4 regions of the Lujinxingia sediminis genome follow, and region 1 is predicted to be linked to each of the others. Evidence: riboswitches for the same ligand, from Rfam matches in the RefSeq annotation. Region 1 holds a riboswitch; each other region holds the start of a gene.
The links. A riboswitch is a leader RNA that binds a small molecule or an ion and turns the genes downstream of it on or off. The one in region 1 is predicted to bind cobalamin.
Positions count from the first base shown of each region.

Region 2: linked by a shared signal. The riboswitch ahead of EA187_RS10655 (hypothetical protein) and the one ahead of EA187_RS17500 (TonB-dependent receptor plug domain-containing protein) in region 1 are both predicted to bind cobalamin.
Region 3: linked by a shared signal. The riboswitch ahead of EA187_RS18885 (aspartate aminotransferase family protein) and the one ahead of EA187_RS17500 (TonB-dependent receptor plug domain-containing protein) in region 1 are both predicted to bind cobalamin.
Region 4: linked by a shared signal. The riboswitch ahead of EA187_RS08865 (ribonucleoside-diphosphate reductase subunit alpha) and the one ahead of EA187_RS17500 (TonB-dependent receptor plug domain-containing protein) in region 1 are both predicted to bind cobalamin.

Region 1 is NZ_SADD01000014.1:30,267-37,621, reverse strand. Features, by position in the region: gene EA187_RS17505 (NHL repeat-containing protein) at 1-704, opposite strand, end outside; gene EA187_RS17500 (TonB-dependent receptor plug domain-containing protein) at 701-2,857, opposite strand; cobalamin riboswitch at 2,871-3,092, opposite strand; gene EA187_RS17495 (metal ABC transporter substrate-binding protein) at 3,276-4,229, shown strand; gene EA187_RS17490 (metal ABC transporter ATP-binding protein) at 4,277-5,065, shown strand; gene EA187_RS17485 (metal ABC transporter permease) at 5,093-5,989, shown strand; gene EA187_RS17480 (proprotein convertase P-domain-containing protein) at 6,181-7,355, shown strand, end outside.
Region 2 is NZ_SADD01000005.1:54,508-61,862, reverse strand. Features, by position in the region: gene EA187_RS10675 (Ig-like domain-containing domain) at 1-197, shown strand, start outside; gene EA187_RS10670 (thioredoxin domain-containing protein) at 251-1,213, opposite strand; gene thrS (threonine--tRNA ligase) at 1,532-3,346, shown strand; gene EA187_RS10660 (hypothetical protein) at 3,448-4,122, opposite strand; gene EA187_RS10655 (hypothetical protein) at 4,119-4,586, opposite strand; cobalamin riboswitch at 4,742-4,973, opposite strand; RNA gene ffs (signal recognition particle sRNA small type) at 5,087-5,177, opposite strand; tRNA gene EA187_RS10645 (tRNA-Ser) at 5,242-5,328, opposite strand; tRNA gene EA187_RS10640 (tRNA-Ser) at 5,369-5,455, opposite strand; gene tadA (tRNA adenosine(34) deaminase TadA) at 5,460-5,972, opposite strand; tRNA gene EA187_RS10630 (tRNA-Arg) at 6,195-6,268, opposite strand; tRNA gene EA187_RS10625 (tRNA-Ser) at 6,444-6,533, opposite strand; tRNA gene EA187_RS10620 (tRNA-Ser) at 6,595-6,677, opposite strand; gene EA187_RS10615 (porin) at 7,054-7,355, shown strand, end outside.
Region 3 is NZ_SADD01000018.1:48,150-55,504, reverse strand. Features, by position in the region: gene EA187_RS18900 (sulfatase) at 1-1,294, opposite strand, end outside; gene EA187_RS18895 (peptidase associated/transthyretin-like domain-containing protein) at 1,902-3,827, shown strand; gene EA187_RS18890 (hypothetical protein) at 3,933-4,472, opposite strand; cobalamin riboswitch at 4,713-4,927, shown strand; gene EA187_RS18885 (aspartate aminotransferase family protein) at 5,216-6,550, shown strand; gene EA187_RS18880 (MFS transporter) at 6,852-7,355, shown strand, end outside.
Region 4 is NZ_SADD01000003.1:287,591-294,945, reverse strand. Features, by position in the region: gene EA187_RS08885 (class I SAM-dependent RNA methyltransferase) at 1-495, opposite strand, end outside; gene recF (DNA replication/repair protein RecF) at 1,108-2,256, opposite strand; gene dnaN (DNA polymerase III subunit beta) at 2,423-3,547, opposite strand; gene EA187_RS08870 (hypothetical protein) at 4,218-4,526, shown strand; cobalamin riboswitch at 4,800-5,008, shown strand; gene EA187_RS08865 (ribonucleoside-diphosphate reductase subunit alpha) at 5,192-7,355, shown strand, end outside.

The DNA.
Region 1 (7,355 bases):
CCCTGCCCCCCAAAGACCACCTCTCCGGCGGAGCTGACCACCAGCACCTCGTCCCCATCCACATCTTCCACCCGGAGCGAATGCGGGTTCTTAAACGCCGTCGGCAGGCTCGCGACCACCTCCAGCGAGTCTCGCCCGATCACCGCCACGCTCCCCTCCCCGAAACCCTCGGCCACGCTCAGGTAGTTGACGTTGCCCACGTACACGTAGCGCTCCCCCACCGCCACCGCCGAGGGATTTTTGAGCGCCTGGTCTTCGATCTCAGCGAGCACATCGCCCGTCTGCCCGTCGACCACGCTCACGCTATGCGAGGCATAATTAGCCACCCAGAGACGCTCCGCCCCCGAGGGCGCCGCCCCCTCCTCCACCGCCACCGTATAAGGGTTGCGATCGCTGCCCAACGCCGCCGCCCCCGCCACATAACGCTCCCGCTCCGCCTCAAAAAGACTCAACGTGTTGGCGCCGCTCTCCACCACCCACAGCCCGCTCGGCCCCACCGCCAGGTCGTTGGCAAGCGGGCCGGTCGTGCTCAGGCGCGGGTCCACAAAAAGCTCATAGCTTGCGCCTCCCTCCTCACAGACCTCCGAAAGCTCACCTGCCGGCTGCGCCTCATCCACAGGCTCGCCACAGGCCGCAACGAAACTCGCCAGCAGCACAGCAACCCGCAACCCGTTGATCGTATTGACATATTTGAACGCCATCATTCACCCTCCGCCAGCACTGCCAGAGATATAAAAAACGCGCGCCCCGGAAGCGGACGCTGCAAAAAGTCCTGCGCGCGCCGGTCGTTGAGCACATTCTGCACCTCGACGCCCAGGCTCAGCCCGCCTCCCAGGCTCGCGCGGCCGCCCAGGTCCAGGCGCAGCGCGCCGGGGCTCTGCAAGCTGCCAAAATTATCGAGCTGCACCCGACTCCGATACCGCGCGGTGGCCTGAAGGCGCGCGTCGCTCAAAAAGGTTCGGAACGTCTCGGTCGAAACCAGCCCTCCCAGATCCAGGGTCGCGCGCAAAAAGGCGCGGTGGCGCGGCTGATGCGGAAGCTGCGCGGGGATACCTCCCTGGTCGATCGTGAGGTAGGCGCGTGTCAGCGTATAACTTCCGTCCAGACGCACGCGCCCAAAAGGTGCCCACCCCAGGGTGGCCTCCACGCCGTGCGCACGCGCCCCGGAGAGGTTCTGGGCCTGGTAGACGTAGGCCGAGATGGGCAAAAAGAGGATCATCTGCCCGATCGCGTTATGAAAATAGGCCGCCCCCAGCTCCAGCGCCTTCGAGTTGGCCCCGGGGCCCAGCCGAAGGCGCAGGCCCGCATCGACCACCACGGCTTCTTCGGGCAAAAGATCGGGGTTGCCGCGCACCGCTTCGGTCGAGAGGTAGAGCTCATCGAAATGCGGCGCGCGAAAGGTTTTGGCCAGGTTGGCGCGCGCCTCCAGCCGCGGATGCGCCCGCCAGATCGCACCGATGGCCGGAACGACAGGCGCATAAACCCTTGAATCCATGGAAGAATCCGACCCCTGCTCACGCAGAACTTCGCCGCGCAGCGCCCCCACCAGGCTGAGCGTATCGCCCGCCAGCAGCCACTCCTCCGAGAGCGCCAGCGCCGCATTGAGACGCTCCGCTCCCAGGGTCGCCGCGCCGTCCGCCGCCTCATAACGCTCCGCGCGAAGCTCCCCGCTGAAGTTGAGGAGATGCGCCCCGGCAAAGAGCCGCGCCCCGCCGGTAGCCGCCACCGTCTGCTGGCGCGAGTGGGCCTCCACATGCTCCAGCGTCATATGGCCGCGCGCGTTCTCGTAGCGGTAGGCGCGGTCCTGGGCGCCGAGGTCGGCGTGGGCCTGCCAGCGCTCCCCCTCAAAGGTGTAGCGCAGGCTGGCCAGACGGCGATGATCATCGACCCGAGCCAGCTCAAACGAGCGCTGAAACTCCGAGGGGCCAGCGCTCCCCCCGGCGCCCTCCTCCACCAGGGTGGTCAGGCGAAGTTCGCCGCCATCGCCCACCTTCAGCACGCCGGTGGCCCCGCCGCCGAAGCGTCGGTGGTCGTTATTACGCCGGGCCTGCACGATTCCCTGGTTATCGACAAAACCAAAATCGCCTTCGCTTCGGCGCACCCCGAGATGCAGGCGCAGCCCCGCACGCCGCCCGCCCACACCGAACGCGGCCTGCGCGCCCGCGCTCCCGAAACTCCCGGCGCTCAGCCGCGCGCTGGCGCGAACCCCGGGGGTGGGCATCCGCGGGTTTAACTGCACCGAGCCCGTCAGCGCCCCGGCCCCGTGCACCACCGCCGCCCCCCCGCGAAACACATCGGCCGAGGCCAGCCCGCCCACCCCGAGCTGCCCCACATCAAACCCCAGGCCCGCCGGCGAGCTCAGGCGCAGGCCGTCGAGGTAGACGACGAGCTGGCGGGGGCTGCCGCCCCGCACCGATACGTAGGCCGGCTGCCCCGGGCTCGACGCCCGTGAGAGCTGCACCCCCTCCACCTGTTCCAGCGACGCCCCCAGCGTCTCCGAAGCCGCCACGCTCTCCCCGAGCCGCACCCGCGTTACAAAGCCCGAAGGGTGGCGCGCGTCCTCGCGCGCACTCCGATCCCCCACCACCGTGCGCCCCCGCAGGGTATCTTCTCCGCCCTCGTCGTCATCGCTTTCTCCCTCATCCTCGGAAGACGCCTGCGCCAACGACGCCAATACCTCAATAATTTCAACACCTTCCACACCAGACACGGACACAACCTCGCCAGACGCGCGCTCCGCCTCCCCGGCCGCAGCCTCCGGCACAAGGTCGACGCACACGCCCACCCCGGCGCACCACGCCAGCGCGCACACCACGCGCTTAAGCCCCCCGGGGGCTGTCATCCGATCCAAGGTCATGAGCTGCTCTTTGTCGCGAAGAGACATGGTGCTCAGGTATCCTGACTCACAGCTCCCGAGCGTCGACGTCAACATCTCGACCCTCATCGCCTCCGACCGCCTTCCCATCTCGCCGGAGAAGCACGCTTCTCCGAAAAAACAGTGGCTCCTGGCCTTCAGCTCGCTGCACACAGTGGCGCGACCGTCCCGGATTTGCACCGGGTTCCCTGATACGAAGCGCATCTCTCAAGAGAAGGCGCTCAGCCGGACTATCGCAGCGCCCTCCCACAGAAGTCAATCGCGCCCCTGGCGCATCGCTCCGAGTGTTGTTGCAATACATTTGCATTCACGGCTGTTCAACGTTAGGGTCCGCGCCCGACGCACCGCGCCCAGAGCTATCGCGCTTAACCAGATGCCTCTCCACCGGGATGGAGCTCCGATGTCACACCCGCTTAAACGCCGAAAGCCAGCCATCATCACCGCCCTCTTCGGCCTCATCGCCACCCTCCTGATCATGGCGGCCTCCCCGGCCTCCGCAGAACTTCGTGTGGTTGCCACCACTCCCGATCTCGGCGCCATCGCCACCGAAGTGCTCGGCGACCAGGGCACCGTCGAGGTGCTCGTGCGTCCCGGCGACGATCCCCACTTCGTCGATCCTCGCCCCAGCTTCGTTCCCCTGCTCCACCGCGCCGACCTGCTCGTGCTGGTGGGCATGGACCTGGAGGTAGGCTGGCTCCCCACGCTGATCACCGGCGCACGCAACCCGAAGATTCAGGCCGGCCAGCCCGGTTATTTTGACGCCTCCGCGCATATCGTCGCCGCCGATGTTCCGCGCGGTCCGGTCGACCGCACGATGGGCGATGTGCACCCGGGCGGTAACCCCCACTACACCACCGATCCGCGCCAGGGTGCGCGCGTGGCGCTGGCGCTCGGCCGCCACCTGGCCGAGCTCGACCCACCCCACGCCGAAGCCTACGTAAAGCGCAGCCGCGATCTGGCCCGCGACCTCATCCGCCTTGCCCAGCGCTTCGAGCTGCAATTTCGCGAGCTCCCCGCTGAGCGCCGCCAGGTCGTGACCTACCACAAATCCTGGACCTACGTGGCCGGCTGGCTCAGCCTCACCGACGTGATGCAGATCGAACCCAAGCCGGGCGTCCCGCCCAACCCCCGCCACGTCGCGCGCCTGGTGGAGACGATCCAGGAGCGCAATGTCCCGGCCATCCTCCAGCTTAACTACTATCCCACGCGCACCGCCGAGCAGCTCAGCGAGCGCACCGACGCCACGCTGCTGCGACTGCCCGCCCAGACCTCCGAGGGGCAGCGCTACGTCGAGCACCTCGAAGCGCTGGCCGAGCGCATCTATGAGACTCTGAAGCCAGCCCTGGCCCCCTGATGTGGCGGCCTGAGCCCCTTCCCCGAACCTCTGCTCGGGAGCGTTGCATGAGCGCCGATACCGATCTCCGCCCCAACTTCGACCAGCCCTCAGAGCTCCCCCACGAGCCCATCCCCCCCTGCCTGCCTGAGGATCATATCTCCCGGCAGCCCACGCTCTTGCAGGTGCAGGGGCTGGTCTGCGGCTACGGCGGCAAGGGCCTGCTCGGTCCCCTGGATTTTCACCTCCACCAGGGCACCTTCATGCTCATTGAGGGGCCCAACGGCGTGGGAAAATCCACCCTGCTCAAAACCCTCATCGGGCTGATCCCACCGGTAAGCGGGCGCATCGACTGGAGTCTGCCGGCCGACGCCCTGCGCTTTGTGCCCCAGACCCGCACCCTCGACCCGATGCTGCCCGCCACCGTCTTCGACGTCCTCGCCACGGGCCTGCACCGCGGCCGGGGCTTAAGCGCGCTGCGCATCCGCCCCCGCCGCAACGAGCTCCTCGACGCCCTGGAGGTCGTGGGCATGGCCCACCTCTGCGATCACCTCTTCCGCGAGCTCTCCGAGGGTCAGAAACAGCTCATCCTCCTGGCCCGCGCCCTGCTCGGAAAGCCCCGACTTCTGCTCCTCGACGAGCCCTCCGCATCCATGGATCCGGAGCGCGAAGCAACCACCATCGAACTTCTCCACGGCATCCAGCAGCAGCTCGACGTCACGGTCATGATGATCGCCCACGGCTCCGCCCTTGCGCGCAGCGCCTCAAGCCGCATCATGCGCATCGACCGCCGCGGCCACATCGCCATCGAGGAATGCCTGAAAGACTGTCTCGATGATCCGCACCACACCCACTGATCCTCTCCGATCTTCGCCGGCACCCCTATGTTTGAATTCCTGGCGCTCTACGGCGACCTCTACCGCGACCCCATTCTCACGGCCATGATCGCAGGCCTTGGCCTGGGTCTGCTGGGCGTCTACGTGGTCAGCCGCCGCATCGTCTTCGTCAGCGCCGCACTCAGCCAGACCTCGGCCCTGGGCGTCACCATCGCCTTCTACCTGAGCGCGCAGCTGGGCCTGACCGGCCTCCTCGCCGAACTCCTGGCCCCGGCGCTGGCGATTCTCCTCTCCACCCTCGTTGTCTTTGGCCTGGTCTGGCTTGGCGAGCGCCCCACGCTGGGACGGGATGCGCTATTGGGCGTGGCCTTCATCGTACCGACGGCGCTGGTCCTGCTGCTGGGTCCGCTGATCGCCCACGAACTCCACGAAGTCGAAGCGGTGCTTCACGGCTCGGCGGTGCTCGTGCGCGAAAGCGATCTCTACGCCATCCTCGGCGCCACGCTGCTCGTGGTCTTCACCCAGCTCGTTGCCTTTCGCGCCTTTGTCTTCGCCAGCCTCGATCCCCTGGTCGCCCGCACCCAGGGCGTGCCCGTGCGCAGGCTCGACGCCATCCTCTTCGGCGCCATCGCGCTCCTCACCGGCCTCTCCACCCGCGCACTGGGCGCGCTCCCCACCTTCGGTCTCACTGTGCTCCCGGCCATCGGCGCGCTCGGGCTAAATGTCGGGCTGAAATGGGTCTTCATCATCGCCGCAACCTCCGGCGCCGCCTCCGGCCTGCTCGGCTACATGCTCGCGCTGGCCACCGACTGGTCGGTGGGCGCAAGCCAGACCCTGGTCGCCGCCCTGCTCGCATTAGCGCTGCGCGCCCTCGGACTCATCCTCAACCGTCGCGCGCCACGCCCCCCCGCCACACCGCCCCCCGAAAAAGCACCGCCCGCCTGAAGATCCAGAATTTGGTTGCATCAACAGGGGGTTGCTGACTATCGTCTAGCCCACGGTCCCCATAGACCCTGGCTCTGTCGTGCCCGAACGCCTGCAGGCCAGCCGGTCGCGCATCACACGTTGAGCCGACCGCGCTAACCCATCGACGAGAACCCACGATCGGACTTGTCAGAAAGTCGGAGATGAATCGGATGAAGCGACTCACCCCCTGGAACCTTCCCCTCAGCGGGATTTTGGTACTCGCCCTGGCCGCTTGCGGCGGCGACAACGCCGAAACCCCTGACCTCTTAGAGTGTGGCCCCGGCACGGAACTCAGCGGAGGCGCCTGCGTCCTCGCCGAGAACACCTGCGGCGCAGGCCTCACCCTCAACGATAACGATCAGTGCGTCCCCACCGACGAGCTCTGCGGTGACGAGACCGTCTACGACACCGAGTCGGGCACCTGCGTGGGCCCCGAGGAGATCGTCTGCGGTGAGGGCACCATCGAAATCGATGGCCGCTGCCTGGTCGACAACCCGCTGACCTGCGGCGAAGACACCGTGCTCGCCAACGGCCAGTGCGAGCTCACCGAAGAGGTCTGCGGCGAAGGCACCGAGTTTGCCGACGCTGGCTGCGCCCTCATCGGTGAGACCGTCTGCGCCGACCGCACCGTCTTCGACGTCGCGCTCGGCAAATGCGTTGACCTGGGCAACGTCGTCTGCAGCGACGACACCTTCGAGGTGGAAAACCGCTGCATCTCAGTCGACACCGTCGCCGACAACCTCGCGTCCAGCGCCGACGTCGTCTACGCCGAAGGCGGCGATAACGCCCTGACCATTCCCGCGCTGGAATCCAGCCTGGTCTTCGCCGGCACCATCGAGGCCGACGACGCCGGTCAGCACGAGTTCACCCTCACCGCCGAAGTCGGCGACTGGTTCGAGCTGACCGTCTTCACCCGCGGCCTGCCCTCGCCGATGGCCATCATCACCAACGATGACGGCTACGATCGCGCCACCAGCTCCGGCATTTCCAACGTCGCGCAGCGCACCTTCGCGCTCCCCGCCGACGGCGACTACACCGTGACGATCGCCAACGCGCTCAACGAGCTCAACGGCACCGCCAACAGCGGTGACGGCACCTGGGCCTACGTCGCGCAGATCAACCGCATTGAGGCCCCCGCACCCAGGCCCTGGCCTGGCATCGAAGCCGTCGCCAGCGGCGACCTCTCCGAGCTCACCGAGAACCTCTACCAGGTCGAATTCCCCGCGGACTTCAACCTGGCCATGAGCATCGACATGCTCGGCGCCGACGCGCAGGCCGTCGTCGACCAGTGGGCCAGCCTCTCCGAGTTCACCGAGTCCTTCGATCTTGAAGAGGGCGACACCTT
Region 2 (7,355 bases), on a different contig from region 1:
AGACCCGATCCACCCAGGTCGATGCTCCCCTGGTGATGCCTTTTGAGCCGGCGCAATCCTACCTGATGCATAAGATCCTGCCCGACTATCCCCTGCGACGCTTCACCGTCCAACCTCCCCCTTACAGCGACGCGCCCCCTCTTAGCCTCGATGAGATCGAACGTATCGAGGACTGGATCGCACAGGGCGCGCGCTGACGCGCGCGCCCTGTGCATGACGCCTGTTCTAACTTTGACCTCTTGCGACGGCCTTACTCAGCTGCCGCTTCAGCCTTAACCGCAGCCACAATGGCCTGCGGGGTGAGCTGACCGGTGTAGCGCTTGCCGTTGATGAAGAGGCTCGGCGTGCCCTGCACACCGGCCGCCATACCTTCCTGACGATCCCGAGCCACGAGCGCGCCGATCTCCTGCGACTTCAGGTCTTCCTGAAAACGCTCGTAATTCAAGCCGAGCTGACGCGCGTAAGCCTCAAGGCGCTGCGGGTTGAACTGCTGCTGGTTGGCGAAGATCAGGTCGTGCATCTGCCAGAACCGCCCCTGCTTATGAGCGGCGTTGGTCGCGCGCGCGGCCAGATCCGAGAGCGGGCTCCCCAGCGGGAACTGCTTGAAGTAGATGCCCACGTCATCGCCGAGCTGCTCATGCACCGCGCTGAGCACGCCGGCAGCCATGCGGCAGTAGCCACACTGGAAGTCCGCAAACTCCACAATCTTCACATCCGCCTCGGCCGAGCCTTTCACCGGCACACCTTCGAGCACGAAGTTATGGACGCGGTCTTCGTTCTTCTGCTGCTCGGCAACACGCTGCTGCGCGTCCTCGCCAGCGCCTTCCGCCAGCGCCGTGACCATGGTCGTGAACGCCGTCTCGGCCTCCTCACAACGCTCTTCCTTCTGCATGCACGCGTTGAGGCTCTCGGTGCTGTCGGGGCAGGGGCAAAGCTCACCCTCAGCCATCTCGGTCAGGCGAGCGCGCTCGGCAGCTCCGAGCTTCGAGAGATCCACACCGGGATACTCCACCGACGGAGCTCCCGCCCCGCCCTGGCCGGGGGCCTCGCCCTTTGCCGCACCCTCATCAGACGCAGCACCCTCGGCGCTCACCACGGGCGCCTCAGCCTGGGCGTCCTCTTTCGAGCCAGAGTCGCACCCCAAAAGCGCCACCACCATGGCTACCATCGCCAGCACCAGGGCCGACTTCTTAAACCGCTCGTTTTGTTTCATCACTTCGTCTCCAGGCTCTCTGTAGGTCTACTTTTCTCAGGCCAGCCCCGGCTTCTCAGAACAAAGGCTCGGGGGAACTGGCTCAAACATCGTCGCGGGCCGGGCTATTCAATGGGATCGACACGCGCATCGTCAAGCGACGCCTGCATGTGCCCCCTCCCTCGTCGACTTTCCCCTCGCTGCACTTTACGCTCGCCAGCCTTTCGGGCTAAGTCACTGTCTGCTGCGCTCAGACGCGCTTCACAACCCCTGTGCTGCGGCCCACCTGCCGCAACACGCCTTCACGATACGATTGACCTCTTACCCCAGGAGAGCCCCATGGCGGAAGCACCCAACGATAAACGCGCCGATAAGTTGTATCGGGTCCGCCACTCCACCGCCCACCTGATGGCGGCCGCGATCCTTGAGATGTTCCCCGATGCGCGCCTGGCCATTGGCCCGCCCATCAAGGACGGCTTCTACTACGACTTTGAGCTCCCCCGCGCCCTCTCCCCCGACGATTTCGAGGAGATCGAAGAGCGCATGACCAAACTCGTCAAGGCCAACGTCCCCTTCAAATACGAAGAGTGGGACAAAGACAAAGCCCGCGAGTTTTTCAAAGACCAGCCCTACAAGCTCGAACTCATCGAGGGCATCGAAGGCGACACCGTCTCCACCTACGAGAGCGGCCCGCTTATCGATCTCTGCGCCGGCCCGCACGTGCGCTACTCCAAGCAGTGCAAGAACTTCAAACTCCTGAAGGTCGCCGGCGCTTACTGGCGCGGCGACGAAAACCAGCCGATGCTCCAGCGCGTCTACGGCACCGCCTTCCCCACCCGCGAGGAGCTCGACCAGTACCTCCTCATGCTGGAGGAGGCCAAACGCCGCGACCACCGCAAACTGGCCCGCGAGCTGGAACTCTTCGACTTCAACCGCCTCTCTCCGGGCTCGATCTTCTGGCGCCCCAAAGGCTGGACCTCCTACCGCGAGCTCCAGAACTACTTCCGCGAGATCGAGGCCGAGCAGGGCTACGAGGAGATCTGCAACCCGCTGATCTATCACGAAGATCTCTTCGCGCAGTCCGGCCACCTGGAGCACTACCAGGACACCATGTTCAAGCTGGAGGCCCACGGTCAGAACTACTGCCTCAAGCCGATGAACTGCCCGGACACCATGCTCTACTTCAAGAGCAAGAAGCGCTCCTACCGCGAGCTCCCGCTGCGGGTGGCCGAGTTCGGACACCTCCACCGCAACGAGCTCCCCGGCGCGCTGGGCGGCGCCACCCGCGTGCGCCAGTTCTGCCAGGACGACGCCCACATCTTCACCACCGAGGAGCACATCACCCAGGAGATCTCCATGCTCCTGGAACTCGTCGAGCGCACCTACGGCATGTTCAACATGGAGTACGACGTGGAGATCTCCACGCGCCCCGAAGATTTTATGGGCGAGGTGGAGCTGTGGGACAGAGCTGAGGGCGCGCTCAAAGAGGCGCTGGAGGCGGCTGGCAAGTCCTACACCATCAACGAGGGCGACGGTGCCTTCTACGGCCCCAAGATCGACTTCCAGGTGCGCGACTGCCTGGGCCGCTCCTGGCAATGTGCCACCATCCAGCTCGACTTCCAGCTGCCTCGCCGCTTTGAGCTGACCTACACCGCCAGCGACAACGCCGAGCGCACCCCGATCGTCATCCACCGCGCCATCGCCGGCAGTCTGGAGCGCTTCTTCGCCATCTTGCTCGAACACCTTGCCGGAGCCTTCCCCACCTGGCTTGCCCCGGTGCAGGCGGTGATCGTGCCCATCACCGACGATCAGAACGACTACGCCTGGCAGGTCGCCCGCGACCTCAAACGTTCCGGGGTACGCGTTGAGGTTGACGATCGCAGCGAGAAGATGGGCTTTAAGATCCGAGAAGCGGAGACCAAAAAGATCCCCTACATGCTGGTTATCGGCGGACGCGAGGCCGAAGCGCATAACGTCGCGCTGCGTACCTACAAGGACGGCCGTCGCGGTACCCTCCCCCTTGCCGAGGTCAAAGCGGAGATCCTCGATCGCATCGCCAACCGCACCCTCGACGTTGATGTGCAGGTCAGCGGCCTGGCCACGATCGTCGAAGACGCCCCGAGCGGCGAAGATATGGCCGAGCGCGGGTATTGATGGTGTCCCGATGGACAACGCGATCTGCTGAGGTCTGAACCCCAAAAAAGGCCGCGCCCCCCTCGGGAGGCGCGGCCTTTTTTTTCAATCATTACAAGAACTTACTCAGCGTTGAGAATGCCCACCGCGTCCAGATCAAAACCCTGGCTGGGAGTGGCACCCACGCCCCAGAGGTCCCGAATGCGCACGTAACGCGCCCGGCTTAGACCCACGTCCGCCAGGTCAAAACCATCGCCGCCGGTGAGCTCAAGCGAGAGCGTCGGATGCTCCAACGCGTCGTACTCCTGCGTCGGCGTCCAGCCGGCGCACCCCGTATAAGGGGGAGCATCGTCCGGGGTAGAGTCGCAGGCAAAATGCACCCATGTCTCCCCGTCTTCGCTCACCGAGACTTCGCCCAGCTCGGCAAAAACCTGCTCGGGATCGCCATCGGCGTAAAAAGGGTTTTCAAAGACCACGAAGTCCGCACCGGGACCGTCGACGATGACGCGATCGCCAAAGCCCAGCACGATCTCCCCACCATCTCCAAGGCTCAAGACATCGAGCGACGCCGCGAGCTCTCCTTTGCCCTGCGGCGGCCCCAGCACCACGTCGGGCAACGCCTGTTCGCCATAGCCGGCACCTTCACCCGGCGTAAACGAAACCATCTCACTGGCGTAAGGGAGCCCCTCCCACCAGGGTGCAGCATCTACCGGCGGGACCGCCTCGCCACAGCCCACCGCCCCCCCGGCGGTGACGAGCATGGCAGCGAGCAGACCATGATGGATTCGCTTCATCATAGGCGCGTCATCTTCGTCCAGGAGAAGCCGCCGCAGCCGCCGTTTTCCGGATCGCTGGCGTCAGCGTCAGCCTCGATCGCGCGGGCCTCTTCGACCGTCTGCTGATCGAAGGCCGCCATGCAGTAGTAGAACGAGTCATCGACCAGCTCAGTCCACACGATCACATTGTAGGTGTTGGGGCCGTATTCGGCGTCAGGGGCGTTCTGGGTGATCGCCACGCGCTCGGTGTTGTCGTACTCGGTCAGAAGCATCGGGCCCCAGACCTCCTCGGTGATCGTCTCCTGACCGCCGAAGTTCGTCGCCCACTCGCCGGCCACCTCAATGCCTTCCTGCTGATCATCGGGCACCTCGCAGTTGGTGCCCTCGCAGTCGGCCGGCTCGTCGGTCTCGCCACAGCCCATAAAGGACAGGCTCGCCGCCAGCACCAGCGCCATCAAATCCGCCCGACTTTTAAGCGTCTTCATCTCGATCTCCATCACAGCATGCTCCGGATGGCGATCGAAGGTCGGCAGCGGGACAACCCCGACTCAACGCCCCGGCCTTCAGGCCAACGACATCGAGGATCGACGCGCGCGCGCCGGATCTGCTGCGTTCCTCTCGCTGCCTTCCCGAAGCGATTGGGGGTAATTCTCCACGCAGCAATATCCTGGCTCTCGGATCTTCTTTACGCGTGCCCTTCCCGAAGCGTTAAGAAGCCTCAGTGGGTTTAGCTGCGCCGGCCTATCCAGGCCGGGCGTGCTTACGCGCTCATCACCGATCACAGTTGCGGGGGCAGCGCTGGTGTCACACCAGCTTCCTGCCGCGTCGAGCCCGGCCCTGTTAGCACCGGGACGTGTACCGGGTCAATCGAACTCGCCGACAAGCGTCACGAGGCCGAAACACGCCGAATTTTGAACCAAAAAAAATCCCGCGACACCTCAAACGAGATGTCGCGGGATTCTTTATTCTTTGCGAACTGCTCGACCCTCAAGCGGCCAGCGCACACCCTGAACCTGGTCCGCTGCTTCCTCCCGGACCTGACGGGGTGCCAGGCCAGCGGTCGCACTGGCCGCTCAGGGGTCGAACAGCCCCACCCTAGCGGGGCATCAGGCAAACCGTCAACCGGCCACCTGTGTCGAGCGGAGAGAGAGGGATTCGAACCCTCGATACGCGTAAACGTATACACGCTTTCCAAGCGTGCGCCTTCAGCCACTCGGCCACCTCTCCAGAAAGATCTCAACCTGCGAGATCTTTAAGAGCGTACAAACGGAGGGGGTGGGATTCGAACCCACGGTACCCGTGAAGGTACACTTGATTTCGAATCAAGCGCCTTCGACCACTCGGCCACCCCTCCGCACTTAAGATGATTCTTGTGTTGATGAATCATCTTTTATTACCGCCGCGTTACGTTTCTCGCGAATCGTGCGGAAAAACTCACTTAAAACTCGCCCGCAGGCTGCTGACAGGACACCTTCTTTGACCTCAATCCGATGATTCAATCGAGGATCTTCACCCATCGCAAACAACGAGCGCATCGCGCCGGCTTTCGGGTCTCGCGCTCCAAAGACCACCCGACCTACACGCGCGTTAACTAACATTCCCGCGCACATCGGACAGGGCTCCAGAGTGACATAGACCGTACATTCATGGAGTCTCCAACTGCCCAGGGCTTCTGCGGCGCGTCGCACCGCAATCAATTCCGCGTGGGCTGTGGGGTCTTGCCAGCTCTCGCGCCGGTTAAAGCCGCGAGCGATGACCTGGCCTTTATGAACGACGACTGCACCGACCGGGACTTCGCCCTCAGCCTGTGCGCGCTCCGCTTCTTCCAGAGCTTGCATCATAAAGATGTTGTCGACTTTCTTTCGTGCCAATGTAAGACCCTATGGCGCCGTGAGACAATGGTGCCGCCTTTGGATGCGATATCGAGAGCGAACTGAGCAAGGCGTAAACCGCAGGCGATGCTTTAGCATCGTCGAGGATTTACAACACAGCTCAGTTTGCTCTCGATGCAGCAGACATGGCGTCAACGTTGACTTGCGGTGCCGCACTCCGAAAACAAAGAAACGCTCTTAGGAACTAAGAGCGTTTCAAAGTGCACCTGGAAGGGTTCGAACCTCCAACCTATGGTTCCGTAGACCATTGCTCTATCCAGTTGAGCTACAGGTGCGTGCTATGTGCTTGCTGCCGGTGTTTCTGTACCGCCCGGCGTGGTCATTTTATTAACACCGCCTTTTCGGTCTTGCAAGCTCTTTTTCGACTTTTTTTATTTTTTCTGCGAGGCGGTGAAGCGGTCATCGTCAGTTACTTTTGATGTCCTGTGCCAGCACAGACTTAAGTCGAAAAGGAGAGGAAGGGATTCGAACCCTCGATACGGTTTTAAGCCGTATACTCCCTTAGCAGGGGAGCGCCTTCAGCCACTCGGCCACCTCTCCGCACTCAATCTTATTCACTTATCAAACAACTTCCTGCAAGCAGGATCTTTCTTTTTTAGAGCGGAGGAGGTGGGATTCGAACCCACGAAGCTTGCGCTTGCCGGTTTTCAAGACCGGTGCCTTCAACCGCTCGGCCACTCCTCCTGGAGCCGGCCCCCTTTCGGGCTGGGCCTCGTCAGGGAGTCGGGAGAATACTCGGAACAGAGATTCCGTCAAGATGCTTTTTTAAAAATTTTGCACATCGCTCTCTGAGGGCCGCTCTCGCTCCTATTAATGCCCCGGCATTCCTTCTCCGCGACGCGTTGGCCAGGCAGAGGCCACGGATCGACGCCCGGCGCTGCTTCGGCAGGAGATCCGGTGGCTGGACGCTCATTTTGGCGTGGTGTACATCTGATGCGGTTTCTCCAGCCCGGCGCGCCCGCAGCGACTCTCCGAATCTCATAGGAACGCGGCCGCCATCTCAGATAGCGCGCGTGGCGCGATGTGATTCCCTTCTATTGATTGTGCAGAGGCCCTGATCATGGTGCGTATGAAGTCCAGGGCGGCGATGGCCATCGTCGCGCTCTCCCTCCTCACTGCAACCGACGTGTGGGCCCAGGAGCCCGATAGCCCCGACGAGCGCGTGATCGACGACCTCAACTCGCCCGACGTGCGAGAGGGCGATCCCGAAGCCGTTTCGGACGACCCCACGCCCGATGAGGCCGTCGGCCAGGCCCAGCAGGCCGCCGAGGACGAGGCGCGCCGCGACGTGATGCCCGGCGAACGTGTGGACCCGACGGAGGATCGCGAGAAGCACCAGGTCACGATCCTCAAGACCCAGCA
Region 3 (7,355 bases), on a different contig from region 1:
GCACTTCGGCGAGGAGAGGTTCACTCGCGTCAATCAGCGGGGGAAATCGGTGCCCTTCGGAGAGGTCGACTTGAAAGGGGGTCTTTCCGCTGAAGAGCGACCAGAGGCTGGGGCCGGTCCCGGAGTCCTGGCTGAACGCACGGGAGAAGACCGCGCTCTCGGCGGCGAAGGCGTCGAGGTTGGGGGAGGTGGGGCGCTCTCCCCCGAGGAAGCCCAGGCGTTCGGCGCGCACCGAATCCCAGGTGATGAGCACAAATGAAGGGCGTTGCTTAAGTTGGGGGCGTTCAACCTCGGGGAGCACCTCACGGGAGGTAGGGCGGTCGAAGTCCGGATCGAGACACGTGTCGATATGCGCGTGCAACTCCTCCCGGGTGAGCAGGCCCGGTACCGGGCAGTCGCCGTTTAGAAAGAGGCGGTCGAGCATCAGGTAGCGCTGGGAGAGATCCAGGACAAAGCGAGAGGTCTCGGCGTGGAAGACGAGCATACGCCGTGTCTCCGGGAGCTGGCTGGAGACGCCGGCGATCGGAAGCGCGATAAGTGGCGCGGTAAGCGCCAGCGCTCCGATAAGCCGGCCCGGTGAGCGCTGACGCAGCGAGAAGGCCATCACCGGATGAAGGAGCAGGGACAGGCCGATAAGCGCGATGGTGGGGCCTTCGATGGCCATCAGGGTGTGGCGCAAGCGCCAGGAGGCCGCCAGGGCCACGCTCAGCCCTGCGGTGAGTGTGGCGATACTGATATAGGCCGTGTTGAAAAAGCGGCTCGCCGCGGGCCTGCGTTTGAGTGCAGCGAGCAGGAGTCGCCGCAGCATGGCCGCTCCTATGCCGAGCGAGCCGGCGATCAGGAGCTGTGCGACCAGTGAGGTCGCAGCGATGAGCATCGCTCCGTTTCTGTGTTCGATGAGGTAGGTGGTGATGCCGATGGAGCACGCGGCAAAGAGCGGCAGCGCTACCACGGTACTCATCAGTGTTGCGGCGCGTCGGTGATCGGCGGCCGTGGCGCGCTCGCGCCAGACTCGTCTCGTCCAGCGACTCGCCAGGTTCAGAAGCCCCGTGGCGGTGGGGCGTCCTGTGGAAGCCCAGAGCGTCGCTGCTGAGAGAGGTGCCCACAGCCCGGCGCCGATGGTCCAGAGGGCGGTGGTCGCGATCAACGTCAACAGCGCCGCGCTCAACGACGAGCCGGACGCGCTCAGGAGGGTGAGGGCCGTCTCCAGGGTCGCGCCGAGAGCGCCGGCGAGCAGGGCGCCGATGCTCCAGAGGGTCAGATCTCGCCAGAAGGTGGGAGTGGGTGGGGACATCGATCGGTGCGTTCAGGGGGAGAGCGGGGAAGACATCGCAGGACGTCGCTGCGTGATTTATCCATAGCGCGCTTTGAGCTCCGATTGAAGTGTCGAGCGCAGCCAGGCCGACGCTAGCGCTACTACAGCGTCATCCCTATCTCCTTGCCAGTCGTCGGCCTGGCTGCGCTCAGGTGTTTCTTGCGCTCAGTACGAGGCTGGCATCGTCGATAGGGAATCGCGGTAGCGCTGCCCCGGGTTTCGGGCGAGTTCGGGGCGCTTGAAAGGCACCATCCCGGGCGGTGGCGTTGCGCTGGGACGTGGAGCTGGGGCGGAGTGGAGTAGAGGGGCGGGGTGTATTGACCGCAAGGTTAGTCGTGGTTGGAAAACACGTACTCCGATCGTGAAGGTGGAGAGGAGAGACGAGGTGAAGATCGCCCGTATTCAATCGTTGCGAAGAACGTTGATTTCGAGGGGAAGCGTGGTTTTTTGCGTGTCGGGCGGTGGTCTGGCACCGACTGTGCAAAAGCCAACACTGTATCGACGTTTCGCAAACGTGGAGCGGGCCCCGGCGGCGATGCAGGGGGTCTGGCTCCCAGACTTGAGTACGAGGATGATGATGCATGCGATGATGATGAAACGGCTGGTGATGATGATGCTTGCGGGCGGTCTGGTGGTGACTGGAGCGTCGGCGTGTTCCGATACTCCGGACGACCCTCAGATCGAAGATGAGCAGGACGCTGGCGACCAGGACGCCGCCGACGAGGACGCCGCCGATCAGGACGCCGACGCTCCGGACGCTGAAGAGCCGGATGCCGATGCCGAAGACCCCATCGCGCGGTCGGCGATGGCCCTGCGGGTGAAGATCCTTAACAAGGCGGGGCTTCCGGTCGAAGGGGCTCAGGTGCGTCATGGCGAGGAGGTTCTGCTCAGTGATGCGGCCGGTGAGGTGGTGCTCGACGCGCCGGAAGCTGCGGCGCGTTTTCTGGCGCAGGTGCAGGCCGAGGGATATGCGCCGTCGAGTCTGGACTACCCGGTCCATCAGGCCGAGGAGGGGGTTGAGGCCCATGCGATCCTTCGGCTCCTTCCCCTGGGGCCGGCGCAGGTTTTTAACCACGATGCGGACGCCGTCATCTCACGCGGCAATGTGCGGGTTCGCCTGCCTGCCAACAGCCTCGTCGACGGTCAGGGCAACCCGGTGAACGGAGAGGTTGAGGCGACGATTGCCTCGCTCGATCCGACCACCGAAGATGCCCGCTTTATGCCGGGGCCGCTTATCGGGCTTCCGGAAGGGGGGGGGCCGGAGACGCCGATCTTGAGCGTGCTGATGGCGGATATCTCCTTCTGGCAGGGTGGCGAGAAGTTGCAGTTGGCCGATGGCGAGTCGGCGCGCGTGGAGTTTGTGATCCCTGAGGCCCTGGAAGCCTATGAGGCGGGCGACGCCATTGAGTTCTGGCATTTCGACCTGGCGCAGGCCCGCTGGGTGCAGGAGGGCGAGTGCGCTGTGACCGAGGCGGGGATACAACGTCTGGCGGAGTGCGACGCCACGCACTTCAGCTGGTGGAACGCTGATAAGCCCGTTTCGCTGCGCAACTGCGTGAACATCACCGTCGTCGATGCGAAGTCCGGCGAGCCCATCCCGGGGGCGACAGTGCAGGGCGATGGCCTGGACTTTGAGGGGGCGCTGGTCGGCACGAGCCTCACTGATGCTCAGGGGCAGGCGTGCATGGATTTTCTGCTCGACGGCACGCTGAACGTGGGGGCCTACCACGCTGACTTCCTCTACCAGGACGGTGGTCCGGTGACGGTGAGCGGAAGTGATGTTCCCGCGAGCTGCTCTGGCGAGGGCGAAGGGGAGTGCCTGGAGGTCACTGTGGAGCTTCTCGACCAGGGGACCTGTCTCAGTGGCGAGGTGCTCAATAGCGAAGATGCTCCGGTCGAGGGCGCCACGGTGTACGCGGTGCACGAGGGCGCGGTGGGTGCGCAGTTCTTCTCGGCGGTCAGCGATAGTGAGGGCGGCTACTGCATCGAGGTTCCGCTCAATGCGGAGCTGGAGTTGAGCGCGCTCGACGGCCAGGGGCAGGTCGCCTCCGGTATGGCGAGCACGGTAGGAGCGACTGTGGCCGAGTGTGGCGATGGCGAGTGCGCTGAGGCCGATGCGCTGGTGCTGGGCGCCGGAGAGACGGCGTGCCTGCAGAGCTCGGTTTCGCTCGGCGGGTGGACGACTCCGGCGCCCGGGGTGCCGGTGTATGTGTACTCGAGCTACCCGGCGCGCAGCTGCGAGGCGGGCATGGAAGACCCCTTTACCTGGGGGCCGGTGGTGGCCCATACGGTGAGTGATGCCACAGGAAACTGGGCGCTCAATCTGCCGCTGAGCCTGTCGGGGACGGTCTACGTCAGTGTCGGCTCTTGCCAGAGCGGGATGGGTACCTCGTGCCTGAACTCGGATCGTATTATGCCGGTGCAACTCAACGGGATCCCCGGCTCCATCGACCAGGGGCACTGCCAGTCGATTCACCCCTCGCCGCTCGATGCCCAGTGCGGCGCGGAGTGAGTGATGGTGGGGGAGGAGCGCTAAGTCGCTCCTCTTCGATTGTCCCCGCGACATAAGGTTCTACTTCTGCATATGACCCCCGACCGTCGAAACGGTCGGGGGTTTTTAGTGGTACGCATCTTCAAAGACCATCTGCAGCCCCTGTCCTTTTCGCTTGTAAGCACTTCCGAACGCGTTTTGCGGTCGTTCCGGCGTCGTCAGGAGTGTTCCGAAGGTGGTCTGGACATGCGTGTGTGCCCTCGGGAGTGTTCCGAAGGCAATCTGCACGTGCGTTTGTGTCGTCGGGAGTGTTCCGAAGGCAATCTGCACATGCGTTTGTGTCGTCAGAAGTGTTCCGAAGGTGGTCTGCGCATGCGTGTGTGCCCTCGGGAGTGTTCCGAAGGTGGTCTGCGCGTGTGTGTGTGCCGTCGGGAGTGTTCCGAAGGCAATCTGCACATGCGTTTGTGTCGTCAGGAGTGCTCCGAAGGCAATCTGCACGTGCGTTTGTGCCGTCGGGAGTGTTCCGAAGGCAATCTGCACGTGCGTTTGTGTCGTCAGGAGTGTTCCGAAGGTGGTCTGCACATGCGTTTGTGTCGTCAGGAGTGTTTCGAAGGCAATCGGCACGTGCGTTTGTGTCGTCGGGAGTGTTCCGAAGGTGGTCTGCACGCGCGTTTGTGCCGTCGGGAGTGTTCCGAACGTTAGTGGCAATCGCGCTGGCGATGTCCGGGGAGCTGTGAGGCAAGCGACCACCCCAGACTTCGCCGGGGGGCGGAGTGCGGCGAACACATGCCGATCAGCCTCCTCACGTCCGTCCCGCAAATTGCGTTGACACCCGCTGAAGTCAGCGCCTAACGTCCCGGCCATGCTGGTGTTCCCCGGGAGGCCTGGAAAAGGCGCTCCAGGGGACAAAGCACGTCTTGAGCTGCTCTTGTGTTGAAGGCGTGTGAACAGGGAATCCGGTTGAATGCCGGAGCTGCCCCGCAGCGGTACTTGAGAACGACCTCCACACCTGACGCACTGGCCCCCGTGGGGCCGGGAAGCGGTGGACAGTAGGCACGCGCCCCCTATCGGTGGGCGACTCGCTCAAAAGCCCGAAGACCTGCCCGCATCCGATCGAGGGAGAGCCATCCCGGATCGGTTTGACCTGGCCGTGCCGTGGGAGCGCCGCCGGTCCACCTCAGAGTGCCTCTCTGTGCGGACCCTCTCCCTGTGTCTGGCGCGCGCTTTTTCGCCCGCTTGTTTTCCTCCCGGGATCGTACCGATCGCAGGCCTCCGCTCTTTCCTTAGCTCGCCCCACGCCACCGCGCGGGGAGGCTGCGAGCAGCCGTCGGCCCCCACATTCCCACATCAGGCTCGTTTCCCGCGATCCCGGGGGTTTGCCCCCCTTCTGACGTCTGTCGAGGTCTTTCATGCCCCAACTCACCGCGCCCCCTGCTGCCCCCGGCAGCGCCGCACTTCTCAAAGAACTCAACGCCTACGTGCTGGCCGAACCCCACCCCTTTGTCGTCGACCTGGCTCGCTCGGAGGGCATGTACCTGGCGACGCTTGAAGGCAACCGCCTCTTTGACTGGGCGGGATATTACGGCGCCAAGCTCATCGCTCATAACCACCCCGGGCTCTATGAGGCCGAATACACCCGGCGTCTGGTGGTGGCTGCGAACAACAAGATCGCGAACCCGGATTTCCTCACCCCCGAGTGTCTGGAGTACTACCGCACCCTTCATAAACTCGGCCCGCGGTGCATGCAGAATCCGGGGCTGGAGGTCTACGCGGTGAACTCCGGAGCGGAGGCCGTTGAGAACATGATGAAGTACCTCATCAACCTTCATCATCAACGCCTGCTTTCGGAGGGGAAGACGCCCCGCGCTCGACGCTTTGTGTACTTCGATCAGGCCTTCCACGGGCGCACCGTCTTCGCTCTCAACGTCACGCGCGTCTCTCATGATCCGGTGATGACCAAAGACTTTCAGGGGCTTGTGCCGGGCAACCTGCAGGTGCCCTTTCCGGCCCTGGATACCAGCGAGAGTCCGGCCCAAACCCGAGAGAAAGTGGAGCGTTGCCTGACGGTTCTGGAGAATCTCTTTGAGCATTATTGTGATGAGATTGTCGCCGTGATCCTGGAGCCTATTCAGGGGGCCGGCGGCCACCGCGTCGCGCCGCGTTCCTTTTTTCAGAAGCTCTCCGAGCTCTGCCATGCCCACCGAATTCCGCTGGCCTTTGACGAGGTTCAGACCGCCGGCGGCGCTACCGGAACCTTCTTCACGATTGACGCCTTCGATCTCCCCCATCCCCCGCAGGCGGTGGCCAGCGGCAAGAAGCTCGGCAACGGGGTGGTCTATATGCTCAACCGAATGGACGACCTCGGGGTGCTCGACTCCACGTGGGGGGGCACGCTGGCGGATATGGTGCGTTTTGTTCAGGAGTACGCCATCGTGCAGCGCGAAGGTCTCATCGAGAAGGTTCCGGCGCTGGGCGCGTTGCTTGTGGAGATGCTCCAGGGGCTGGCCGAGCGCTTCCCCGAGCTTATGTACAACGTGCGGGGCTACGGCCTCTACCAGGGCTTCTCGATGCGAACTCCCGGACTCAAGCAGACGCTGATTCAGCGCGCCCGCGATCGCGAGAATCTTCTGCTCCTGGGGGCCGGGGCCGATACCATTCGCCTGCGTCCTCACCTCAACGTCACCGAAGATGACATCGAAACCCTGGGAGCCATGCTGGAACGTCTGCTTCAAGACCTGAGCTGAGCGCATGGCGAGCGCCCGCGGTACAACGCCGGCGGGCGCTTCGGTGAGGGGTATCTTAAACGACCAGGGGCAGGGGGGGACTGTGAGCGACGGCCTCTTCGAGCATCTGCTGCGTTGAGAGCACCTCGGGCAGCGTTAGTTTCGCGCCTTGCCCGAGAAGCTCTCGACTTCGCAGCCATCGACGTCGACTTCTGCTCACGGCGTAGTTGCGGTGCTTGCTCGGCGAGTGGGATTCGAGTAGAGCGCGGCAGTTCGCGCGCTGCGCGGTGTCATATCGTGTTGATTGAGGCTGAGGTGCAGGGTGAAAAGCGCGCTTCGACATTCCTGGGCGCTCCTGGTGGGGATCGCGCTGATCATGCTGGGAAACGGTCTTCAGACGAGCCTTCTGGGGCTTCGTGCCTCGATCGAGGGCTTTAGCACCGGGGCGACCGGCGCGATCATGTCGGCGTTTTATGTGGGCTTTCTGGCCGGCTCCACCCTCACGCCGAAAATCGTCAAAGATGTGGGGCATATTCGGGTCTTTGCGGCGTGGTCATCGATGGCCTCGGCGGCGATCCTGTTGCACGGTCTCATTCTTGAGCCCTGGTTCTGGGGGCTGATGCGCCTGGTGACCGGGTTCTGTTATGCCGGCGTCTATGTGGTGGCCGAAAGCTGGCTCAATGATCGGGCGGATAACCGCACACGGGGCCAACTTCTCTCACTCTACATGGTCGTCCAGTACGTAGGTTTAAGCGGGGGACAACTCCTCCTCAACGTGGGCTCGCCGGCGGAGCTCGTGCTCTTTGTGCTGACGTCGGTGTTGATC
Region 4 (7,355 bases), on a different contig from region 1:
GAAGTGACGCTCGGCGTCGTCGCCGAAGGTGAACTCCATCTTGTTGCGGTAGTACCAGGGCTCTTCCATGCCCTTGAGCGGGAGCACCAGCCCGGGGTCGAGGCCCACCCGCTGAAAGTTCTCTTTGATCAGGCGCTCTTTGATGGCGAGCTGATGGCGGTAGCGCATCGACTGCAGGGTGCAGCCGCCGCAGCCCTTCTGGGCCTCTTCGCGGGTACCAAAGTGGCGGCAGCGGGGCTCGATGCGCAGCTGCGAGGGCTCCAGGATCTCCAGCAGGGTGGCCGAGGCGCGTTTGCGCCGCGTCTTATCGATGCGCACGCGCACCCGGTCGCCGGGGATGGCCTTGCGCACAAAGACCTCGTAGCGCTTCTCCATCTTCTGCGGGCCGATGACCGTCTCGACAAAGGCGACGCCCAGGCCCCGCTCGTTCATTTTGTCGATGGTCAGCTCGACCTCATCGCCGTGTCGAAATCCCCGGCTAAGCTCCAGAATCATGTGTTTTGCTCTCTTCAGACGTGGAAGGCTCAAACACGTCGAGCGCCTTATTCGATGCGCTTCGACGCGATGGTTTTAAATTAAAATAGCAGTGTCGGGCAGTCCGGCACGTGATTTCGTTTTGAACGCGCCCTGACATTCGCTGTGTCGAGGTGTCCGCCGGTTGAAGCTCCTTTGTCAAAGCGCTCAACGCGTCATGCCCCGTCTAAAAGAGGTGAGGGATTCCCTTCGACGCGTGTCTCGCTGGATGAACGAGCCACGCCATTTTCTTCGACGGGGCTCGTTGCGTTTCAAACAGGGGCGTCACTTGCTTCGTAACACCTCTTTTATCCGGCGAAAGGCATGCGATTCGCTTCGTGAAAGCTATGTTCACCGGCGAAAGCCATCACGCTCGCCTGGCGAAGGCTATTTCAACCGGCGGAGACCTTGTCGCTCGCTTCACGAAGGCTATTTCAACCGGCGGAGGTCGCGTCGTTCGCTTCGGGACGGATGTTTTAACCGGCGAAGGCCGCGTCGTTCACTTCGACAAAAAATGTTTCAACTGGTGAAAGCCGCGTCGCTCGCTTCGGACCATCGTATTGAGCGCTACGAGGGTTTCTTCGGTCGGGGTAATCACGCGTCGTCCGAGACACGCTCGATGACCTGACCGCCCTGCACGTCAAAAATACTCAAATTCTGGTCGAGCAGAATAAAATCACGGTGGGTGGTGGTGATGAAGACCTGCCCCTGAGTGCGGGCGCGCAAAAAGTCGAAGAGCAGGCGGTTACGCTCCCGGTCCAGCTCGCTGGAGACGTCGTCGAGCAGGAGGATGGGCGCAAAATGGTAGCGCTCTTCCAGGTAGGTGATCTCGGCGATCTTCATGGCGAGCACGAAGGCGCGGGTCTGGCCCTGGCTGCCAAAGGTGCGCACGTCGTGGCCGCCCAGCGTGGTGTGCAGGTCGTCGCGGTGGGGGCCGATCAGGGTGTAGCCGCGCTCGCGCTCGTCGCGCTCGGTGCGCCTTAAGGCCAACTCCAGGGCACGCTCCAGGTACTGCGGGGAGCTTAAGGCCTCGGCCTCATCCAGAAATTCTTCGCCCTCAGCGAGCCAGCTCGGGGCGTAGCGCAGGTCGGCGGCAAGCGAGGGGTCGAAAATTGTCGAAAAGGTGCGGGTGAGCACGGGTCGAAAGTGGGTGATGAAGTCCAGGCGGCGGCGCAGGATCTGGGCGCCGTAGGTGATGAGCTGCTCGTCGTAGACCGCACGCAGGGCGGCGTCCTGACGCGGCTCTTTTAAGAGCGCGTTGCGGTGCTTGAGCACGTCCTCGTAGTGGGTGGATTCGGTGCCAAAGGCCGGGTGGGCGTTGAAGATGGCGCGGTCCATAAAGCGGCGGCGCTCCGAGGGGGAGCCGCGCAGGATGCCGATGTCATCCGGCCCGAAGATCACGACGTTCAGGGTGCCGAAAAACTCAGATATGTTGCGGACTTGCCCCTCATTCAAAAACACCTTCTTGCCGCGCTCGGAGATCTCCAGGCGCACCAGGCGCTCATGGCCTCCGCGCTCCACGCGAGCTTCCAGGGTGGCTTCTGTGCGCTCAAAATGAATCAGCGCGCGGTTGGTCGTGCCGGGCCGAAAGCTCTTCACCGCGCTCAAGAGGTAGATGGCTTCCAGGAGGTTGGTTTTGCCCTGACCGTTGGGACCGGCAATCACGTTAAAACGCGGGTTGGGCGTCAACATCACGTGCTGCAGGTTGCGAAAATCGCGCAGTCGAAGGGCTTCCAGAAGCATCGATGAACTATCCCGAAAAAGTTGGGCTCTATGGCTCAGGGGTGGCGCGAAAACGCGAACGCCCCCGGCGAAGGTCGTCGGAGGCGCGCGCTAACTATCTTTTAAAACAAATTCAGCTGCCAGATACGGAACAACTCCCTTAATTGAAAAACCCTGATTAAAAGGATCAGAGGCGCATGGGCATGACGACGAAGAGCATCTCGTCGCGCTGGGTGTCGCGGATGAGCGTGGGGGAGAGGGTGTCGATGATCTCGATGGAGACCTCGGAGCCGTCGAGCGCGCTGACCACGTCGTTGAGGTAGCGGTAGTTGAAGCCGGCTTTGACAGCCTGCCCGCCGTACTGCATCGGCACGACCTTGGTGGCTTCGCCGCGGTCGGGGTCGGAGGCGTAGAGCTCCAGGCCCTCGTCGCTCAGCGAGATGCGCACGTTGTTGGTCTTGGAGCTGGCAAAGAGGCTCACGAACTTGAGCGCCTGCTGGAAGACGTCCTTCTCGACCACAGCGCGGTGCTCGCTCTCTTTGGGCAGCACCTGGGTGAAGTCGGGGAAGCTCCCCTCGATCAGGCGCACCGAGAGGCTCATCGGGCCGCTCTTAAAGACGATGTTGTTGTCGATGATGCCAAAGCTGAGCTCATCGCTCTTCGCATCGACGGTGCGCTTGATTTCAGCGAGCCCTTTACGGGGGATGATGATGCCCTTGTTGAGCGCGGCGGGGATGTCGCCACCGGCGTCGAACTCCTCGGGCTTCGTCTCGATCTTGGAGAGACGGTGGCCGTCGGTGGAGACCATCAGAAGCGTCTTCTCGTTGGTGACCTTGAAGAAGGCCCCGGTGAGGTTGGCGCGAGCGTCGTCGGTGGAGACGCTGAAGAGGGTCTTCTCGATCATGTCGAGCAGGCGACGGGTGCCAATCGGGAAGAGCTCCACCCCGGCGATGTCGAGCAGGTGCGGGAACTCATCGGCGTGGGTGCCGACGATGCGGCAGTTGACGTTGCCGCTCTTGAGCTTGGCCCAGTGGTTCTCCTCGGTCTCCAGCGAGAGGGTGTCTTCTTCGAGGTTTTTGACGATGTCGAAGAGGCTGCGGGCCTGCAGGGTGACCTTGCCCGGCTCCAGCACCTCGCACTCGCAGGAGGTGGACACGGAGATGTCCAGGTCGGTGGCGTGCAGGGTCAGCGTGTTGCCCTCGGCCACCAGGAGCGCGTTGGACAAAATGGCCAGCGTGCTGCGGTGGCTGACGACGCCTTGAAGTTTGAAGAGCTCGTCGGTGAGCGTCTTGCTGGAAATGCGAATCTTCATGGAGCGCGTCTCCGCGGAGAGGTTTGGGTTTTTATAAATTTCCCGGCTCGTAAGCCCTGACAATCCACCACAGGTTGAGGAGGGTTTCAAGTGGCAATCGCCCTTGTAACTCGCGAGCTTGCGCCCCTTAGAGCCTCAGGAGTTTTCCACAGTCACGGATCTTCTACCAAAAGACAAAAAAGGTTTGGTGTGTTTGAGGTACGTAGAAGAAGTAGGGCCTGTGGAAATGTGGAGAGCAGCGCTAAAGCACCTGAATACTTCGAGTATTTATCCACATTCGGATCGGGGAAAGGCTGTGGGAGATGTGGGGAGAATCTGAGAGCCGAGTTTGCCCCAGGTTTTCCAGTTGTGGATTAACAGCTTTAACACAGGGTTTCTCACAGAGTTTTCCACAGGGCTCTCTCATCAAGGTCGATCGCTTAAGGATCAAATAGCTCAGATAGGGGGGGGAGTCGGGTGCGTTTTGACGTTCGAGAAGGTCGTGCGATGGCGAGGCGGAAGGTTCGGTGAGCGGGCGTTGTTTTCCTCTCAGGACGTAGGTGTGGGGTGCCGATGCCACCGCAGCGCGACACGATGCGATGGTGGGCGAGTGGCTCGGGGCCCTGATGATGATGATGGGAGCGCCCTCATGGTGAGTGGGGGCCGCTTCGAGAGAGCTGCGGAGGTTGAGATGGTGACACAACGAGCAGGCCAGGGGAGCGCGTCTTCGATCCACGTGAAGGAGGAGCAACACCAGGGCGAAGCGCCCTGCGAGTACCGCCGCCGCGCGCGGGAGCACACGATCTTTGGCGGGGCGATGGGGGCGTTGAGCGTGGCGGGGCTTGCGGCCTTTGGCACGGTGATGTGCCCCTTATGCGTGGTGGCCGCGCCGGCCTTTCTGGGGAGCGCGGCGTGGAACGCGCGCAAGGCCCGCCAGAAAAAGGGCGATGATCCGGGCTATGACGGCAACCTGCGCCCGGGCGACCGGGTGGAGTTTTAGGCCCTGCCTGCGCAGCAGCGGAGCGCGCTGAGCAGGCCAGAAACATCTCCATGATCAGATAACGCCCCCCTCCTTTTCGAGTTCTTCCCGCGTGATGGTGAAGACCGAAGTGCAGGGGGGCGTCGTTCTTTTCAAAACGACTCGCCGCAAAGACTCACGCGTCGCCACGCGCCGGAACGCCCATCGAAAGGGGGCTGATGGCAGGAGCGCGTGTTGGCGCGGACGTGCCTTCGAAACACAACATCTTGTGGTTGACCACGGGGGGGATCCACTCTATGTGGTTTGCGTGCTGGTGTTTCGCGAGATGATCGCGACACCGAAGAGGGAATCCGGTGAGACTCCGGAGCTGCCCCGCAGCGGTATTCGAGAACGACCCCCACCAATGGCACTGGGCTTGAGAGCCTGGGAAGCGGTGGGCAGTAGGTGCCTTTTAAAAGGGCGCGCTCGAGAGCCCGAAGACCTGCCAGCGCCTGGCGCCGGGGAGACATCCCGCGCCAGTCCGACTCGGGAGCTTTTAGAGAGGTGAGCGTTAAGACGCCCTCCAAAGCCCCATTTCGCTCGCGGGAGCGCTGGTCGACTTTGGAGGAACTTTTGGGGTCAGGCGCCCGAGAGCTCTGAAGAGGTTGGTCGTTCCCGCGTATGACCCGAGCAGCGAGGGATGAGAGATGACCACCACTTCTGCAACACTGCCAGAACAGAGCGACGAGAATGAGGGGGGAAAAGACGAGGGAGGGATGCGTGTCGTCAAACGCGACGGCACCTATGAACGCGTTGACCTGGAGCGGATTGTCGCCGCGATCAGCCGCTGCGCCCGGGGATTGTCCCGGGTCGATCCGACGCGGGTGGCGGTGCGCACGATCGGGGGGCTCTTTGATGGGGCGTCGACCCGGGAGCTCGACGATCTTTCGATTCAGGTCGCCTCGTCGTTGATGTTGGAGGAGCCGCAGTACTCGAAGCTGGCCGCGCGACTGCTGGCGCAGCGGATTGGGGATGATCTGCAGAGCGAGGGGATCACCAGCTTCTCGCGGTGCGTGGAGCGGGGCTATGAGGTCGGGCGCTACAACGCGCGGCTCAAGGGATTTGTCGAGGCCCATCACGAGGAGCTCGACGCGCTCATCGATCGCAGCCGCGACGCGCATTTTGAGTATTTTGGGATCAAGACGCTCTACGATCGCTACCTGCAGCGGCATCCGGAGAGCCGGCGAGTGATGGAGGCGCCGCAGTACTTCTTTCTGCGGATCGCGTGTGCGCTGAGTGAGGATATGGCGCAGGCCGAGAAGCTCTACGCGCTGCTCTCCGGGCTGGAGTATCTGCCAAGCTCCCCGACGCTTTTTAACGCCGGGACGTCATTTGAGCAGCTCTCCAGCTGTTTTCTGCTCGACTCCCCGGCCGATGAGCTTGAGGCGATCTACCAGCGCTATACCGATATCGCGCTGCTCTCGAAGTTCTCGGGGGGCATTGGCACGGCGTTTCATCGGGTGCGATCGAGGGGATCGCTCATTAAGAGCACCAACGGGAAGTCCAACGGGATTGTGCCCTGGCTCAAGACCCTGGATGCGTCGGTCTCGGCGGTTAATCAGGGGGGTAAGCGCAAGGGGGCGTGTTGCGTGTATCTGGAGCCGTGGCACGCCGACATCGAGGAGTTTCTGGAGCTTCGGGATAACACCGGCGATGAAGCCGCGCGCACCCATAACCTGAATATCGCCAACTGGATCCCGGATCTCTTTATGCGACGGGTGGAGGCCGATGAATCCTGGAGTCTCTTTGACCCGAAGGAGGTGCCGGAGCTTCCAGATCTCTATGGGGAGGCCTTCGATCGGCGCTACGAGCAGGCCGAGAAGGAGGGGCTGGCGGTGCGCGAGCTGCGAGCCCGTGACCTCTACGGGCGGATGATGCGGACGCTGGCGCAGACCGGCAACGGGTGGATGACCTTTAAAGATCCGAGTAACCGAACCTGCAATCAGACCGCCGAGGAGGGGGCGCGCGTTCACCTCTCGAACCTCTGCACGGAGATCATCGAGGTGAGCTCGGCTCAGGAGACGGCGGTCTGCAACCTGGGCTCGATCAACCTCGCCAGGCACACCCTGAAAAACGCCGAGGGGGAGGTGGTTGTCGACTATGAGAAGCTGGCACAGACGGTGCGCACCGCGGTGGTAGGCCTGGATCGGGTCATCGATCTTAACTACTACCCGATTCCATCGACGGCGGCGTCCAACGATCGGTGGCGTCCGGTGGGGCTGGGGTTGATGGGGCTTCAGGATGTGTTTTTTCAGATGAAGATCCCCTTCGACAGCCCGAAGGCGCGAGCGATCTCGAAGCGGATCTCTGAGGAGATCTATTTTCACGCCCTCTCGACCTCCGCCGACCTGGCCGAGGCCCACGGGGCGCACGCCGCGTTTAAAGAGACGCGGGCCGCGCGCGGCCAGCTGCAGTTTGACCTGTGGGGGGTGAGCCCCGAGGAGCCAGCGCGCTGGGAGGCGCTCCGGGCCCGGATTCAGAAGGTCGGGCTGCGCAACTCGCTGCTCTGCGCGATTGCGCCGACGGCGACCATCGCCTCGATCGCCGGGTGCTACGAGTGCATCGAGCCCCAGGTATCCAATCTCTTTAAGCGGGAGACGCTCTCGGGGGATTTTGTTCAGGTCAACCGCTACCTGGTCGCCGAGCTCCAGGAGCTGGGGCTGTGGGATGAGCGGATGCGCGCGCGTCTCAAGAACTCCGAAGGTTCGGTGCAGTCCTTTGAAGAGCTGCCTCAGCAGCTTCGGACGGTCTTTCGCACGGCCTGGGAGCTCCCGATGCGCTCGCTTATCGGGATGGCCGCCGAGCGCGGCG